Regions from separate parts of the Marinospirillum alkalitolerans genome, predicted to be linked through region 1. Evidence: predicted binding sites of a transcription regulator. Region 1 holds the regulator's gene; each other region holds the start of a gene.
What was found. The regulator sigma-54, encoded in region 1, starts transcription at its own class of promoters, with help from an activator protein. The targets are predictions, from matches to a motif close to TGGCACNNNNNTTGCTNT.
Positions count from the first base shown of each region.

Region 1 (4,217 bases):
GGGCAGGCAAAACCACTTCTTTTTATATGATTGTTGGCCTGGTGAAAGCCGATGGCGGACAAGTGAGGCTGGATCAGCAGGATATTACCGCGCTGCCGATGCATGGACGCGCCCGTGTTGGTTTGGGCTATCTCCCTCAGGAAGCCTCGATCTTTCGTAAGCTAACCGTCGAGCAGAACCTACTGGCCATCCTGCAACTGCGCAAAGAGCTCAGCCCAGCACGACGCCAGCAGCTCGCCGATCAGCTGCTAGAAGAGTTCTCCATCACCCATATTCGCCACAGCAAAGGCATGAGCCTCTCTGGCGGAGAGCGGCGGCGTGTTGAAATTGCCCGCGCTCTGGCCAATGAGCCAGATTTCATCCTGCTAGACGAGCCCTTTGCCGGTGTTGATCCTATCTCGGTTGCAGAAATCATGGGCATTATTCGCCAGCTGCAAGCCAGAAACATCGGCGTTTTGATCACCGATCACAATGTCCGCGAAACACTCGAAATCTGCGAACGGGCTTACATTGTCAGTGAAGGGCGCATTATTGCAGAAGGCAATGCCGAGCAGATTCTTCACCATCCAGATGTGCGCCGCGTTTATCTGGGCGAGGGTTTCAAGGCTTAGGCTCCTTTTCCAACCAACCTGAAGCTCTCTTTCCAACCAACCTGAAGCGCTCTTGTGAACAGCGCAGACTTTAAAACACTTGAGCGAATGGCATAATAATTGCTATGCTGGCCCTCGGAGTCGATTCAGCGCCAACCAGCAACCCTGAATCGCTGCAGATCTGGTCATTTAAGCGCTCTTAGCACCCTTTTGTTGACCCGCTCTGATAAAAACCCTCTGACGCCCGACCTCAGTGGCGACAGAGATGGCTTGGTTGTTGAGGCAGCCACCTTTCCTCTTGCTTTTAGGTTTAGGGCACTATGTCGATGAAACCCAGTCTTGGACTCAATCTTTCACAAAGCCTTGTCATCACACCTCAGTTGCAGCAGGCCATCTATCTGCTACAACTCTCGACGCTGGATTTACAACAAGAAATCCAGCAGGCACTGGAGTCTAATCCGCTACTCGAACTCGAAGAGCAAGAACTGGATGACACACCCGCAGCCAGCAGCCCACTCGAGGACACGGCCAGCCACCACCAAGACAGCGCCTCAGATGAATCCAGCAGAGAAAGAGAAGTAGATCACGCTGCTCAGGATGACTGGCAGGAAACCAGCATCCCTCAAGAGCTGGAGATCGATACCGTTTGGGATGACATCTACACACCTGAAAGCAGCGGCTCCAGTTCAGCGCAGATGGAAGAAGATCGAGAAGACTATGCTAGCGACAGTCAAGCACTCAGTCTACAGGATCACCTGCTCTGGCAGCTCAACCTGAATGTCCACCACGAACCTGATCGCCTGATTGGCGAGGCACTGATCGATAGCATCAACAGCGATGGCTATCTGCTTGAAGACCTGGCTGCCTTAACTGAGGCACTCAAAATCCAGGAGCCGGATCTTCTGGGCGACCTAGAGCTTGAAGACGTGCAAGCTGTCCTGAAACTCATCCAGCATTTTGACCCCACAGGTGTAGGCGCGCGCGATTTGCGCGAATGCCTGTTGCTACAACTTGAGCAGCTCCCCAGCGATACCCCTTGGCGTAGCGCAGCTCTGCGCCTGACTGATCAATATCTGGAGGTGCTGGCCAATCGTGATTATCGCTTTTTACAAAGACGCCTGCGCCTGAACAGTGAAGCTGAACTCCAGCAAGTCATTCAGCTGATCCAATCCCTTCATCCACGCCCTGGCAGCAGAATCGAAAGCGAACCCGCTGCGTATGTAATTCCAGATCTACTGGTCACACGGACTGAACTGGGCTGGCGTGTTGAGCTGAATCCTGAAAGCCAGCCTAAGCTACGCATCCAATCCCGCTACTCAGACCTGATTCGCCGCGCTGATCACAGTGAGACCAATGTGTACCTTAAAGAACATCTCAAAGAAGCCCAGTGGCTGATCAAGAGCCTGCAAAGCCGCAGCGAGACGCTCCTCAAGGTCGGCAGCAAGATTGTTGAGCGCCAGCAGGAGTTCTTTGAACATGGCGAAGAATATATGAAACCAATGATTCTGGCCGATATCGCCCAGGCGATCGACATGCATGAATCAACGATTTCACGCGCCACCACGCAAAAATACATGCACACGCCTAAAGGTATTTTTGAACTCAAATACTTCTTCTCCAGCCATGTGGCAACAGCCCAAGGAGGCGAGGCCTCTTCAACGGCCATTCGCGCCATGCTGAAGAAGCTGATCAACAATGAGCCACCTAAGAAGCCCCTTTCTGACAATAAACTGGCAGAGCTGCTCGCTGAAGCCGGTATCCAGATTGCGCGCCGAACCATTGCCAAGTATCGAGAAGCGATGAATATTCCTCCTTCCAGTGAACGCAAACGCCTTGGATAGCCTCTTCATCCCACACTTTGTCAAGCGATATTTTTAGCCCCTGAGCGACCAGCAAGGCTTTGCTTTCATTGAAAAAGGGTTACAATGAAATCTCATGCTACTCAAGACAAGGAGCTTTCTTATGCAAATGAACATCACTGGACATCACGTTGAACTGACTAACGCCTTGCGTGAATATGTTGAAACTAAATTTGCCAAGCTAGAACGTCATTTTGACCAGATCACCAATGTGCAAGTCACACTGACTGTCGATAAGCTCCGTCAGATCGCTGAAGCGACCCTCAATGTGGCCGGTGGAGAAATCCACGCTAGCGGCGAAACCGAAGACATGTATGCCGCTATCGACCAGCTGGTTGACAAGCTGGATCGCCAGTTGATCAAGCATAAAGAAAAGAACCAGGCTCGCCTCCAAGGCGCCACTCACTAATTATTGCTGCCCTACCCGATATGCCACTTAATGATATCTTGACCCTCGAGCGCACCCTGGCAGGGGTGCCTGGAGGGAGCAAAAAACGAGTTCTTGAATACTTCAGCCGCTTTATCGCCCAGCAGATTCCACAGCTGGATGCCGAGGAGGTCTTTTCAAGTCTCATTGCCCGCGAAAAACTGGGCAGTACAGGTATCGGGCAGGGCATTGCCTTGCCTCACTGTCGCATGCGCCACTGCTCCGAAGCCGTAGGCACTTTTATTCGTTTACGCGACAAAATTGATTTTGATGCCATCGATGGCCAACCCGTTGATCTTATTTTTGTGCTGCTGGTACCAGAAGAAGCCAATGAAGCCCATTTGCAAACTCTGGCAGAGCTCGCGCAAAAGTTCTCCGATGAAGACCTGCGCAAGGCATTGCGTAAAACAGATGTCGCTGAACAACTCCATCAACTGATTACCTCACCCCTGGAAGCCTCAAGCTCTGGGTAGAATCGAACTCAAGGGAGGCGCGTGATGCAGCTAGTGATTATTAGTGGTCGCTCAGGATCAGGCAAAAGCGCCGCCCTGCATGCACTTGAAGACCTGGGTTATTATGCCATTGATAACCTCCCTGCGAGTCTACTGATGCCACTGGCGCAACAGCACCAGCACCAACTCAGCCGTCTTGCCGTGAGTATTGATGCGCGTAATCTCCCTAGCGATCTCGCCGCCTTTCCTGACCTACTACAAGAGCTGGCCCTCACTGGTATTCAATGGCATCTGGTTTATCTCAATGCCAGCGCCAAAACGCTGATGGAGCGCTTTTCTGCGACACGGCGTCGCCATCCCTTGACGCGCGATGGGCAGCTTTCACTGTTCGAAGCAATAGAAGAAGAACAGCGCTTACTTGATCCACTGGCCAGTCTTGCCAGCACCACCTTTGATACCACCCGTCTCAGTGTGCATGAGCTGCGTAGCTGCATCACCCAGCAGGTGGGCTCGACCAAGCAGCAGCCAACGACCCTGTTGTTTCAGTCCTTTGGTTTTAAGCGCGGCGTTCCCTTGGATGCCGATCTGCTGTTTGATGTACGCTGCCTGCCTAACCCCTACTGGGATGTCAACCTGCGTGAACTCACCGGCCTAGATGCCCGTGTGCAGCAGTTTCTCGCCGCACAAGAGGCCACCCAAGCCATGCAGGCCTCGATTCGCACCTTTGTCGAGACCTGGCTGCAACCCTATATCGATAGCAACCGTAGCTATATCACGGTGGGCATAGGCTGTACGGGGGGGCAACACCGCTCCGTTTATCTGGCCGAACAGCTTGGCCGTGACTTTGCACCCTTACATGCAGATGTTAAAGTACGCCACCGAGATCTCT
Region 1 covers NZ_JBANFI010000004.1:239,335-243,551, forward strand. Annotated here, with positions in the region: gene lptB (LPS export ABC transporter ATP-binding protein) at 1-611, shown strand, start outside; gene V6U78_RS08045 (RNA polymerase factor sigma-54) at 911-2,431, shown strand; gene hpf (ribosome hibernation promoting factor) at 2,553-2,858, shown strand; gene ptsN (PTS IIA-like nitrogen regulatory protein PtsN) at 2,879-3,349, shown strand; gene rapZ (RNase adapter RapZ) at 3,374-4,217, shown strand, end outside.

Region 2 (4,217 bases), on a different contig from region 1:
TCAGCGTCGCGAGCCTTTTTATGATGAGATTCTTAATTACACCAAGCAGCGTGAGCCTTACTGGGTTTCTTTATCGATTAATCCCGTTTTTGCCCAAGATGGCAGTCTAAAGAGTTTTATCTCGGTGCAGGCGAATGTGAGCCGCGTGAAGGAGATGGCGATCGATTTCACGAATAAACTGCTGGCGATAGGTAAAGCCTTAATGATCTATGAGATAGATCATCAGCATCGTGTGTTGAATTACAATGAGCTATTTGCTGCGCGTTGCGCTGATCTAGGTGGTGCTGAAGCGGTAATAGGGGCTTTTTCATCTCAGTTGAGTCAGCAGGAGCAGCAGGAGTTAATCAGTCAAGATGAGCTGTCCAAGGTTTTTGAATATGATCACGGCTCAAAGCGTTTTAATCTTGATACGCGGATTGCCGTGATGCGCAACCTAAAAGGCGAGATAGAGCGTTACGTTGTTTTTGGTATCGATATTTCTGCCCGCAAAGCGGTGGTGGCTGAAACACAAAAAGCGATGCAGGGACTGATTGCCTCTAGCCAGACGATTAAAACCATCGTGAATACTATTAACGGTATTTCAGAGCAGACGAATCTGCTGGCCTTGAATGCAGCGATTGAAGCGGCACGTGCAGGTGAACTCGGACGGGGTTTTGCAGTGGTAGCAGATGAGGTTCGGACCTTAGCAGGGCATTCGCGCCAGTCAAGTAATGAAATTGATGGTTTGGTGGGTGAAACTGTTCAACAGATAGAAGCGCTGAATGATCTGTTGCAGCAGATCGATGATTAAAATAAAAAACCGCCTCACTAGGAGGCGGTTGATCTATTTGAGCCTGGGCTTAAACAGAGTAGTACATATCAAACTCAACTGGGTGAGTTGTCATGTTCAGACGGTTCACTTCTTCCATCTTCAAAGCAATGAAGCCATCAAGCATATCATCAGTGAAGACGCCGCCACGGGTTAAGAACTCACGGTCTGCTTTCAGGGCTTCAAGAGCTTCTTGCAGGCTGCCGGCAACTTGTGGAACCTGAGCGGCTTCTTCAGGTGGCAAGTCATAGAGGTTTTTATCCATCGCATCACCAGGGTGAATCTTGTTCTGGATACCATCTAAACCAGCCATCAGCAGTGCAGCAAAGCACAGGTAGGGGTTGGCACCTGGATCAGGGAAGCGCGTTTCGATACGGCGTGCTTTGGGGCTGCTGACGTAAGGAATGCGGATAGAAGCCGAGCGGTTTTTCGCTGAGTAGGCCAGCATCACCGGTGCTTCAAAACCAGGAACCAGACGCTTGTAAGAGTTGGTCAGCGGGTTGGTGATTGCATTCAGCGCCTTAGCGTGCTTGATGATACCACCGATGTAGTAGAGGGCCATTTCAGACAGGCCGCCGTAGCCATCACCAGAGAAGAGGTTGACGCCATCTTTAGAGAGAGACTGGTGAACGTGCATACCTGAGCCGTTATCGCCAACCAGAGGCTTGGGCATAAAGGTTGCTGTTTTACCAAAGGCATGCGCGACATTGTGGACGCAGTACTTCAGGCGTTGCACTTCGTCGGCTTTTTTGACCAAGGTGTTGAAAGCGACACCGATCTCACACTGGTTAGCGGTCGCCACTTCGTGGTGATGCACCTCGATTTTCAGGCCCATCGCCGTCATCGCGTTACACATGGCGCCGCGAATTTCGTGTGAAGAGTCCACAGGTGGCACAGGGAAGTAGCCGCCTTTCACGCGTGGACGGTGGCCCATGTTGCCGCCTTCGATGGTGGCATCAGACGACCAAGCTGCTTCTTCAGAATTGATGTGGTAGGAGGCGCCAGAAATGTCCTGCTTCCATTTCACATCATCAAAGATAAAGAATTCTGGCTCTGGGCCAAAGAAAGCGGTATCGGCAATGCCAGTGGACTTGAGGTATTCCTCAGCGCGGCGTGCCAAAGAGCGAGGGTCGCGCTCATAGCCCTGCATGGTGGCAGGCTCAATGATGTCACACTGTAAAATCAGAGTGGCTTCATCGGTGAAAGGGTCCAGCACAGCAGAAGAGTCATCTGGGCGCATAATCATGTCAGATTCGTTAATGCCCTTCCAACCGCCAACAGATGAGCCATCGAACATCTGCCCGCTTTCGAAAAACTCTTCGTCAACGGAGGCGGCAGGAATCGTGACATGCTGCTCCTTGCCGCGTGCATCGGTGAAACGCAGATCAATCCACTTGACGTCGTGCTCTTTAATAATAGAAAGACTCTTCTCAGACATAATCGCCTCCATCGTTTGGCGTTGGGTAAAACAAGTGATAGAAACACAAGTCCTGTTACTGGGTGTCCCTCATCGGGATACGGAAGCAGCTTGCGTTGTTAACTAAGATTAAGCAAGCTCTGTGCCAAAAAGCCTGCTGCCTCTTTTTTGCCCTTCTTTTGCGCGTTAAGGCGCATCAAATCGGCCCATGGGGTGTTCTGCAAGCCTCATGATGTAGCAAAGGCCCTTTTTTTGCGCACCCTTTTAAGGCTTCCTCTCTTTTATTGCACCAATATAGGGCTTTTGCGGTGGCTTGCCAAAAAAAACGCCCCTTTTGTTAAAAAACTATTCCTGTCATCTTCGAGGCGTTATACTGTTTCGCCCTTTTTTTTAGGTTGGCCGGGCGCGTTCATATCGGGCAGGCCTCCTTTTCGACTACTTCCGGCTGAGCCGGGGAGCTGCTTGTGATAGAAAAACTTCGTAATATTGCCATTATCGCTCACGTTGACCATGGAAAAACGACCCTGGTTGATAAACTCCTGAAGCAATCAGGTACCTTGGATCGTCGTGAAGCTGAAAATGAACGCGTGATGGACTCCAATGATCAGGAGAAAGAGCGCGGTATTACTATTCTGGCGAAAAACACCGCCATCAGCTGGAATGACTACCGCATCAATATTATCGACACCCCTGGACACGCCGATTTTGGTGGTGAGGTAGAGCGAGTACTGTCAATGGTCGACTCAGTACTGCTGATTGTCGATGCGATGGATGGCCCAATGCCACAAACGCGTTTTGTGACGCAAAAAGCCTTTGCGCGTGGCCTGAAGCCGATCGTTGTGATTAACAAGATTGACCGTCCTGGTGCACGTCCTGATTGGGTTGTGGATCAGGTATTTGATCTGTTTGCTAACCTGGATGCGACAGAAGAGCAGCTGGATTTCCCCATCATCTATGCTTCCGCACTGAACGGCATTGCTGGGGACGACCCAGAGAATATGGCCGAAGATATGACGCCACTCTTCCAGGCGGTTGTTGACCTGGTTCCCCCGCCCGCGGTGGATCCTGAGGGGGCGTTCCAGATGCAGATTTCTGCTTTGGATTACTCCAGCTATGTGGGTGTTATTGGTGTTGGCCGTGTGACCCGTGGTCGCGTTCTGCCGAATCAGCAGATCATCGTGGTGGATCGTGAAGGCAAGCAGCGTAAAGCCAAGATTGGCCAGGTCATGACCTATCATGGCTTGCAGCGCAACGAGTCACCTGAGGGTGCTGAAGCAGGCGATATTATCTGTATTACTGGTGTGGATCCGCTCAATATTTCAGACACCCTGTGTGATCCTTCTCAGGTTGAAGCCATGCCGGCCCTGAGCGTTGATGAGCCAACGGTCACCATGACCTTCCAGGTCAACAACTCGCCTTTTGCAGGTAAAGATGGCAAGTTCGTGACCAGCCGTAATATTAAAGAGCGTCTGGAAAAAGAGCTGGTTCACAACGTTGCACTGCGCGTTGAAGAAACCGACAGCCCAGATCGCTTCCGTGTTTCTGGTCGCGGCGAGCTGCACCTTTCTGTTTTGATCGAAACCATGCGTCGTGAAGGTTTTGAGCTGGGTGTATCGCGTCCTGAGGTCATCATTCGTGAGATAGATGGTGTCAAGCAAGAGCCCTATGAAGAGCTGATTGTTGATATTGAAGAGCAGCACCAGGGTTCGATCATGGAAGAACTAGGCAAGCGTAAAGCCCGTTTAACCAATATGAACCCAGATGGTAAAGGCCGTATCCGTCTGGACTTCGTGATTCCTTCACGTGGTTTGATTGGTTTCCGTAACCAGTTTATGACACTGACTTCAGGTACCGGTATTCTGACCAGTATCTTTGATCACTATGGTCCGTTGGCCGAAGGTACAGTTGAGCATCGCATCAACGGTGTACTGGTCTCCATGTGTGCAGGTAAGGTCTTGGCCTATGCCCTAACCACACTGCAAGATCGTGGTC
Region 2 covers NZ_JBANFI010000001.1:239,141-243,357, forward strand. Annotated here, with positions in the region: gene V6U78_RS01035 (PAS domain S-box protein) at 1-790, shown strand, start outside; gene glnA (glutamate--ammonia ligase) at 840-2,246, opposite strand; gene typA (translational GTPase TypA) at 2,690-4,217, shown strand, end outside.
Region 2: glnA (glutamate--ammonia ligase) is a predicted target of sigma-54. The motif match lies at 2,356-2,373, and genes of this name have one in related genera.

Region 3 (4,217 bases), on a different contig from region 1:
CCATAACCAATCAACTGGTTAGCCCGCACACCTTCGACACTGGTGAGATCCTTAAGACGACTCATGGGCTCATTAGCCCATGCCTGCGTCCAGCTGGAAATCAGCAGACTCAGTGCGAATGCTAGAGAGAAGAAACCTTGTTGTAATCGCATGCAGATTCAGCTCCAGCTTAAAGCGGCCACCAGCCACTATTCAGAAAACGGGTGAGCCAACCTTGGCGATTTGCATTGGCGAGTTCACCTGTGCTGCTATAGGTTAAACGCGCATCGGCTAATTGGGTTGAGGACACAGTATTATTAGGGCGAATATCTTCTGGACGCACAATGCCAGAGACGCGCACATACTCTGAACCTTGGTTCAAATTCATCCACTTTTCGCCGCGCACCAGCATATTGCCGTTGGGGTAAACCTCATGCACCGTTACCGTAATACTGCCTAACAGGCTATTACTTTGATCAGAAGAAGCCTCACCCGAGAAGTCTCGATCTGAACTCAGGTTCGCCCCCACATTTAAACGTTCACGCCCTGCAATCACTGGTGTAGCAACATTGACACTGGTGGAGCGGTTAAGATCTGTGCTGGACGAATTACTCGCACGGGTGCGTTCTTCAAGCTGCACCGTAATCACATCACCAACACGATAGGCCTTGCGATCACCAAACAAGGTGGGAGAGTGATTGGCATGATACAGAGAGCCACGCGTGGCGGGCGGTGGCTCCATCTGGCTTGGCTGCACCGGTGCATAATGGGGATCATCAGGCTCAACCACCGGCCGGCCACCACAGGCGGCTAAGAGCGCCAGGCTGGCGATCACCACAAGCCGTAATGCATTACACATGTCCAGTTCCTCTTTATTTATTTCTTGCTGCCTATCCAACCAGGACTTCAGTACGCGCTTACAGGGTTTGGGTCAGATTGCGCAGCATATCATCAGCCGCTGAAACAACCTTAGTATTCATTTCATAGGCGCGCTGGGTCGTAATCATATCCACCAGCTCTTCAACAGCACTGACGTTAGACAGCTCCAGCATGCTCTGCTCTACGCTACCAAAGCCATTTTCTCCACCAACGCCATCAATCGGCGCACCAGAGCCTGCCGTTTCAGCAAAGACATTGTTACCCAGAGCCAGCAAACCAGCAGGATTGATAAAATCGACCAGCTCAACCTGACCGATTTCTTGTGGGTTATTATTTTCACCCGCTTGGGTAATCGTCACCACACCATCACGACCGATGGTGATCGAGTTGGTATTTTGTGGCAGGACGATCTCTGGCTCCAGCGGGAAGCCATTCGAGTTCACGATGCGTCCATCTGCATCGAGGTGGAATTGACCATTGCGCGTATAGCTGACTTCACCATCTGGCATTTGCAGGCGGAAGAAACCACGGCCATTGATCGCGATATCCAGCGGCTGGTTCGTCACTTCAAGGCTGCCTTCAGTAAACTGGCGCTGAGTGGCCACCACGCGCACACCTGTACCTAGCTGCAAGCCAGTAGGCAGCGTGGTGTTATCACCATTTTGAGCACCTGGTAAACGCTGTGCTTGATAAAGCAGATCTTCAAACACCGCACGATTACGCTTAAAACCCACCGTATTGACGTTGGCGAGGTTGTTAGAAATAGTAGAGAGTTTGGTGTCCATGGCTTGTAAGCCTGTACGACCTGTCCATAAAGCTGGATGCATTGTCTTCTCCTGACTTCAATTCGACTTGCCTGTTCCCAGGCTTAAAAAATCATTCGATGCTGAATTAGCCCATGCGCAGCAAGCTGTTGACGCTCGCGCTGGTATCATCAACCGATTTCATCATCTTCACATTCATTTCATACTGGCGTGATAAGGCCAAAAGACTAGTTAACTCGCTGACTGCATTCACATTACTGGTTTCCAGTGCGCCAGATTCCAGCTGGACTTGCTCTGCCAACTCAAGCGGCACATCAATACCCATTGGGCGCATCAGACCGTCCAAACCCTTCTCCATAACGACGCCCTGCTCTTGGGCACTGACCAGCTTGATTTGATCCACAATCTCGACATCAGCACCACCCGCTTGGTTACCCAATGCAATACCACCATCGGCGTTGATATGAATATGCTGGCCTTGCGGCAAGACGATCGGCCCGCCATTGCCGATAATCGGCAAGCCATTGCCTGTACGTAGCACACCATTGGGATCAATATTCAGATCGCCACGGCGAGTATAGGCTTCGGTGCCATCAGGGGCCTGTACCGCGATCCAGCCTTCACCGCGCACCGCAATATCAAGGTTGCGCCCAGTATACTCATAGCTGCCCGCCTGTATATCGGTAGCAGGACGCTCGGTGAGGGCATAAACACGGCTAGGGTGATGCTGACCAAAAACAGGCATGGCGCGGGCTTGCTCAAAATCAGCACGAAAGCCTGTTGTGTTCACGTTGGCAAGGTTATTGGAGCGTGCCGTTTGTGCCAGCATATTGTGCTTAGCGCCGGTCATCGCAATAAAAAGGGCTTTATCCATGTCAGTCTCCGCAAGCTGAATAGACAAGTCTTTGCAAGGCCTGTGCCAAACTCCTGCAAGGCAATACACAGCAATCAATAGAAACAAAAAAAGCGCACCGAAGCGCGCTTTTTGGGCCAGCATACAAAAATTAACGCAGATTGATAATCGTCTGAGTAATCGTATCTTGCGTCTGGATCGTCTTGGCATTGGCCTGATAGTTACGCTGACCAATAATCATCTTCACCAGCTCTTCAGCCAGATCGACGTTAGAATCTTCCAAGGCACCACCGGCAATCGTACCCGTAATACCCGTACCAGCCACGTTAATGGTCGGAATCCCTGAGTCAGGACTTTCTAACCAAGCCGTCGAGCCATTTGGACGCAAACCTTCTGGGTTAGTAAAGGTCGCTATTGGCACTTGACCCACAACCTTATTCTGACCATTGGTATAACGACCAAAGATACTGCCATCGGCGCCAACTTCAAGCCCCGCAAGACGCCCAGTGGTATAACCATCTTGGCTTTGTGACTGAGCAGAGAAGGCCGCACCATATTGTGTGGTGCCACGTAGGTTGTAAGTAAAGCTATTTGCATTTGGGGTAGGTCCCATCCAAGCGCCAGCCAGATACTCCGTAGGAACACTCAAGTTGAAAGATCCAGGTGAATTCGCAGGTGGCACTGTATTGACATTCCCGTCATTAAACCCAGAAAAAGCACCCTGGGTATTAAAGGTCAGCGTTTTCTGAACCAGAGTAGTAGGATCCCCACCTCCAGTTACCCAATCATTGAAGTTGGCTGCAGTCAAATATTCACCGCTTCCTACAGGAAACTCAACTGCATTGCCATTCCCATCAACAAATTTTCCATCAAAGGCCATAATCATAGCCCAAGCATTTCCTTCAGCAGAGTTGCTCGGTTCAACTTTAACAAAGTACTGACTCACCACATGCTCAATGCCTAAACTGTCATATACCTTAGTAGGATTTTGATCAGAGTAGGTCGTACGATCATTTGGATTAAAGCTAAAAGATCCAACTTGAAAATCATCGGGATCTATAGGGTTACCAGCAAGTTCCAAAGCAACACCAGGAGAAATAGACCCTATAATTTGGGCCTTCAAAACAATATTTGGCGCCGTACCCACCACATCATAACCCTGGCCATCAATAACCACAGTTTCAGGCGTTACCACACCATTAGCATCTACGTTTAACGTAGTACCCACACCATCTATATTTAAAATCACATCATTAGCAACACCATTCAAAGGTATTGTCGTTAAGGTGCCTAGGTTTTCTTTACGCGAATCAAAATTAAATTCTAAGTCCAAACGACCCGTGGCCTTAGGCTCAATATTGGTTTGACTAATGCGCATATCACCCATTACACCCTGCACATTGCCTTGATCATCAGCGGTATAGCCTTGCAAACGCTTCCCTGTATTATTGATGATATAACCATCTTTATCCAAATTAAAATAACCAGCACGCGTATATTCTGTCTGCCCATTATTAGAAAGAATAAAGTAACCATTACCTTCAATCGCCATATCTAATGCGCGATCGGTATAGTTGATATTCCCTTGGGTGTGCTGCTGAGAAACACGCTCAACCAATACACCTGAACCTGTCGAATGCTTACCTGTACCCAGAATCGAGGCACTATAAACATCACCAAATTCAGCGCGCGATTGCTTAAAGCCCACCGTGCTGGCGTTGGCAATATTGTTGCCTGTTACA
Region 3 covers NZ_JBANFI010000003.1:376,846-381,062, forward strand. Annotated here, with positions in the region: gene V6U78_RS06660 (flagellar basal body P-ring protein FlgI) at 1-152, opposite strand, end outside; gene flgH (flagellar basal body L-ring protein FlgH) at 170-838, opposite strand; gene flgG (flagellar basal-body rod protein FlgG) at 897-1,685, opposite strand; gene V6U78_RS06675 (flagellar basal body rod protein FlgF) at 1,750-2,496, opposite strand; gene V6U78_RS06680 (flagellar hook protein FlgE) at 2,627-4,217, opposite strand, start outside.
Region 3: V6U78_RS06675 (flagellar basal body rod protein FlgF) is a predicted target of sigma-54. The motif match lies at 2,527-2,544, and genes of this name have one in related genera.

Region 4 (4,217 bases), on a different contig from region 1:
TGCTGAGGCGCGCCCTGTACTGCGTGATCATGATGAACAGGGGTGGGCGGTGTTATGGGCAACGCCGCTGCCTGATCAGCTGCTACAACTGCATTTTCGTTATATGGCGCAAGAAAAAAGCCGCGCCTCCTTAGTGCTGCTACAACGCGCACTCCTGCCTTTATCTCCTCAACAGCGCCGCGTTTTTCTGCAGCAGCATCAAGCTGGTTTTGCTTATCCGTTAGCGATACTGGAAACCATGCCTCAGGTTGTGAATCAGCGTCAGAGCGCCCTGCTAGATCAAGGTGAATCTGTTTTGCTGTTGGCCCCTGATGGCCGCAGCTTCACTGGCTATATACAGGTGGATGCACAGCAATGGTTGGAGCTTGGTCCTGTATTTTTGTTTGATGCCTATCCTGCCAGTGTGATCATCAGTATGGCGGCTTTAATTGTGATCTTACTGGCACTGAGTCTATGGTGGTTGCTGGCTGGCCTTGAAGCCAGACTTCATCCTTTAGAAAGAGCCTCACGCTTGATCGCAGCGGGCAATCTGGATGCGCGTGTGGAAGTCGAGACGCCTGATTTTATTGGTCAGCTGGCGCGGGTCTTTAATCGCATGGCGGAGCAGGTGCAGCGCCTTTTGCGCACCCAGCAGGAAATGATTCATGCCGTCTCCCACGAGCTGCGCACCCCTGTCGCGCGGATTCGTTTTGGCTTGCAGATGATCGAAGATCTGGCCGAGGATCATGCTCAGGATACGGCCTTTTATCAGCGCGTGATGAAGCAAACCCAAGGCGTAGACAAGGATATTGATGAACTCGATCAGCTGATTGACGAGATTCTGACCTATGCACGACTTGGGCAGGATAAATTACAGCTGGATTTTCAGACCCATGATATCCGCGCGCTGGTTGATGAAGTGGTGCAAGGCTTTCAGCGCACTCATTCGGTGATCCAGCTGCAGGTGGTGTGCATGAATGAACAAGCCTGCTCGACCGAGGCTGATGTAGAAGCGCGTTATTTTCAGCGTGCGGTGCAAAACCTGGTCAGTAACGGGCTGCGCTATGCGGATCAACAGTTGATCGTGTTGATTCAGATTGAGGCTGATACGCTCAGAATAGATGTAGAAGATGATGGCCCCGGCATTCCTGAACAGGACTGGGCACGCGTTTTTATGCCCTTCTCGCGACTGGATGATAGCCGCACCCGTAGCTCTGGCGGCTATGGTTTAGGGCTGTCCATAGTGCAGCGTATCATCTACTGGCACCGTGGCAGCGCATTGGTCGATCGCAGCCCGCGTCTTGGTGGTGCACGCTTTAGCCTGATTTTTCCGAAAGAACAGGCCGATGACCTACCGCCGATCGAATACCCGCCCCAATAATGATCAAAAACCGTGCGCCATTCTCAAAATGCACTATTCTAGTGCGTAACAAGCTGGATTGAGGCGCACACATCCTCCCTTGAGCGCAAAAAATGGAGCGCCTAGTGCCTGATCTGGCGATCGATACGGCTTCTCTATTCAACTTGGTGCGGCATTTGCATTCAGCCTGAATAGAGAGTGCTCCTTCCCGATCATGGGATTTTCTTGCGGCAAGGTTAAGCGATGAGTCCAATATCCGAACTCCCTCGTCATCTTTTAGAGAATCTGACTACAGCGGTGCTGTTGCTGGAACAGAATCTGAATTTGACCTATATGAATCCAGCAGCGGAAATGCTGCTCGCGGCCAGTCTGACGCGTTTTCGTCACCAACCGCTGCCCGCTTTGTTTCAGGAACCAGAGGATGGCCTGAGCACCCTGAGAGAGGCCGCGCTCACCGGCCATCCTTTTACCAAGCGCGAAGCCTGTCTTCAGCTGCATCATGGTGAAACACTGACCGTAGACTATACCGTATCGCCGATTGCTGAGCTGGCCCATCAGGCCCAGCTGATCGTGGAGATTTTTCCGCGTGATCGCCAGCTGCGTATCTCGCGTGAAGAAGATTTAGTCAATAAGCAGGAAACTGTGCGCGCTTTAGTACGCGGCATGGCCCATGAGATCAAAAACCCGCTGGGTGGGATTCGTGGTGCGGCTCAACTTCTGGAGCGGGCGCTGCCCGATGACCAGCTCAAGGATTACACCCAGGTGATTATTGAAGAGGCGGATCGGCTCAGAAATCTTGTCGATCGTATGCTTGGGCCGAATCAGCTCCCAGCCATGCGCCTGCTCAATATTCATGAAGTTCTGGAGCGAGTCTATACCCTGGCGCAGGCCGAATTTGGTGATCATATCCGCTTGATACGTGACTATGACCCGAGCCTGCCTGAGTTTTATGGTGATCCTGAGCAGTTGATTCAGGCTGTGTTGAATATTGTGCGCAATGCCATGCAAGCCTTAATTGAGAGCGGCCATACCCAAGGGCGCATTATTTTGCAAAGTCGTGCCAAGCGCCAGTTCACCCTAGGCGCAGAGCGGCATCGCTTGGTTTGCCAGGTCAAAATCATTGATAACGGCCCCGGCATTCCTGAAGGGATGCAAGAGAATATCTTCTATCCCATGGTCAGTGGGCGTGCGCAGGGTACGGGGCTGGGCCTGACGATTGCCCAAGCCGCACTACAAAAGCACCAAGGCCTGATTGAATGCACCAGTCAGCCAGGTCATACCGAGTTTCGTTTACTGATTCCCTTTGATGCGTCAGAGGCAGAACAAAAACAAGGAGTGACACTATGAGCCCAACCCATCCTGTTGCAGCGCCTGATGCTTCTCGCTTGCCTTTTCGTGGTCAGGTGTGGGTGATTGATGATGATCGATCAATCCGCTGGGTACTTGAAAAAGCCTTGGAGCAAGCGGGGATTCAAGTTACCTGCTATGAGCGTGCTGATGCGGCCTTGCGCGATATGCTCCAACAGCCACCTGATGCTTTAATCTCGGATATTCGTATGCCCGGCATGGATGGTTTGGATCTGCTCAAGCAAACCCATGAGCTGTATCCCCAGCTGCCGGTGATTATTATGACGGCCCATTCAGACTTAGATAGCGCCGTGGCCTCTTATCAAGGCGGGGCGTTCGAATATCTGCCCAAACCCTTTGATGTTGATGAGGCTGTTGCCCTTGTCCAGCGTGCCCTAGCCCATGCAGCCGAACAGCAAGCGCAAAGAGCCCCTCAGCCTTTGGCGCAGGATAAAAACAATCCAGAAATTATTGGTGAAGCCCCTGCGATGCAGGAGGTGTTTCGTGCGATCGGCCGTCTATCGCATTCCACCATCACCGTGCTGATCAATGGTGAATCCGGCACAGGGAAGGAACTGGTCGCCCATGCCTTGCATCAGCATAGCCCGCGCGCGCAGCATCCTTTTATTGCGCTGAATATGGCCGCAATACCCAAGGATTTAATTGAATCCGAGCTTTTTGGTCATGAGAAGGGGGCCTTTACTGGGGCCGCAGGACAAAGGCAGGGGCGCTTTGAGCAGGCCAACAAGGGCACCTTGTTTCTTGATGAAATTGGCGATATGCCCGCAGAAACCCAAACCCGCCTGCTCAGGGTGCTGGCCGATGGCGAATTTTACCGTGTGGGCGGCCATACTCCCGTGAAGGTCGATGTACGGATTATTGCGGCCACGCATCAGGATCTGGAAAAACTGGTTGCGCAGGGCCGCTTTCGTGAGGATCTCTTTCATCGCTTGAACGTGATCCGCGTGCACCTCCCCTCATTGAAAGACCGACGCGAAGATATTCCGCGCTTGGCCGAACATTTTCTGGCGTCTGCCGCGCGTGAGCTCAGCAGCGAGGTCAAGGTGCTGCACGCACAAACGCTCGATTACTTATGCCGTCTGGATTGGCCGGGCAATGTGCGCCAACTGCAAAACACCTGCCGCTGGCTCACGGTAATGGCTTCTGGCCGCGAGGTGCTGCTGGATGATCTGCCCCCTGAGCTGCTTGCAAAATCACCCGGGCGCATTGCCAGTGATTGGGAGGCCGCGCTTAAATACTGGGCCGAGCAAGCCTTACAGCGTGGTGAAACACATCTGTTGGATAAAGCCGTGCCAGCCTTTGAGCGGATTATGATTCATGCTGCGCTCAAACAAACAGGAGGGCGTAAGCGTGATGCTGCTGAGCTTCTGGGTTGGGGGCGCAATACCCTAACACGCAAGTTAAAAGAGCTGGATATTCACAGCGAAGGCGGCGATGACGAAGACGAATAGTCTTGATACACACACCAGAGCGCGGGCCTGAATCGAGCGCTCTTGGTGCCTCTCCTCTC
Region 4 covers NZ_JBANFI010000002.1:77,542-81,758, reverse strand. Annotated here, with positions in the region: gene V6U78_RS03385 (ATP-binding protein) at 1-1,360, shown strand, start outside; gene glnL (nitrogen regulation protein NR(II)) at 1,583-2,686, shown strand; gene ntrC (nitrogen regulation protein NR(I)) at 2,683-4,158, shown strand.
Region 4: glnL (nitrogen regulation protein NR(II)) is a predicted target of sigma-54. The motif match lies at 1,505-1,522, and genes of this name have one in related genera.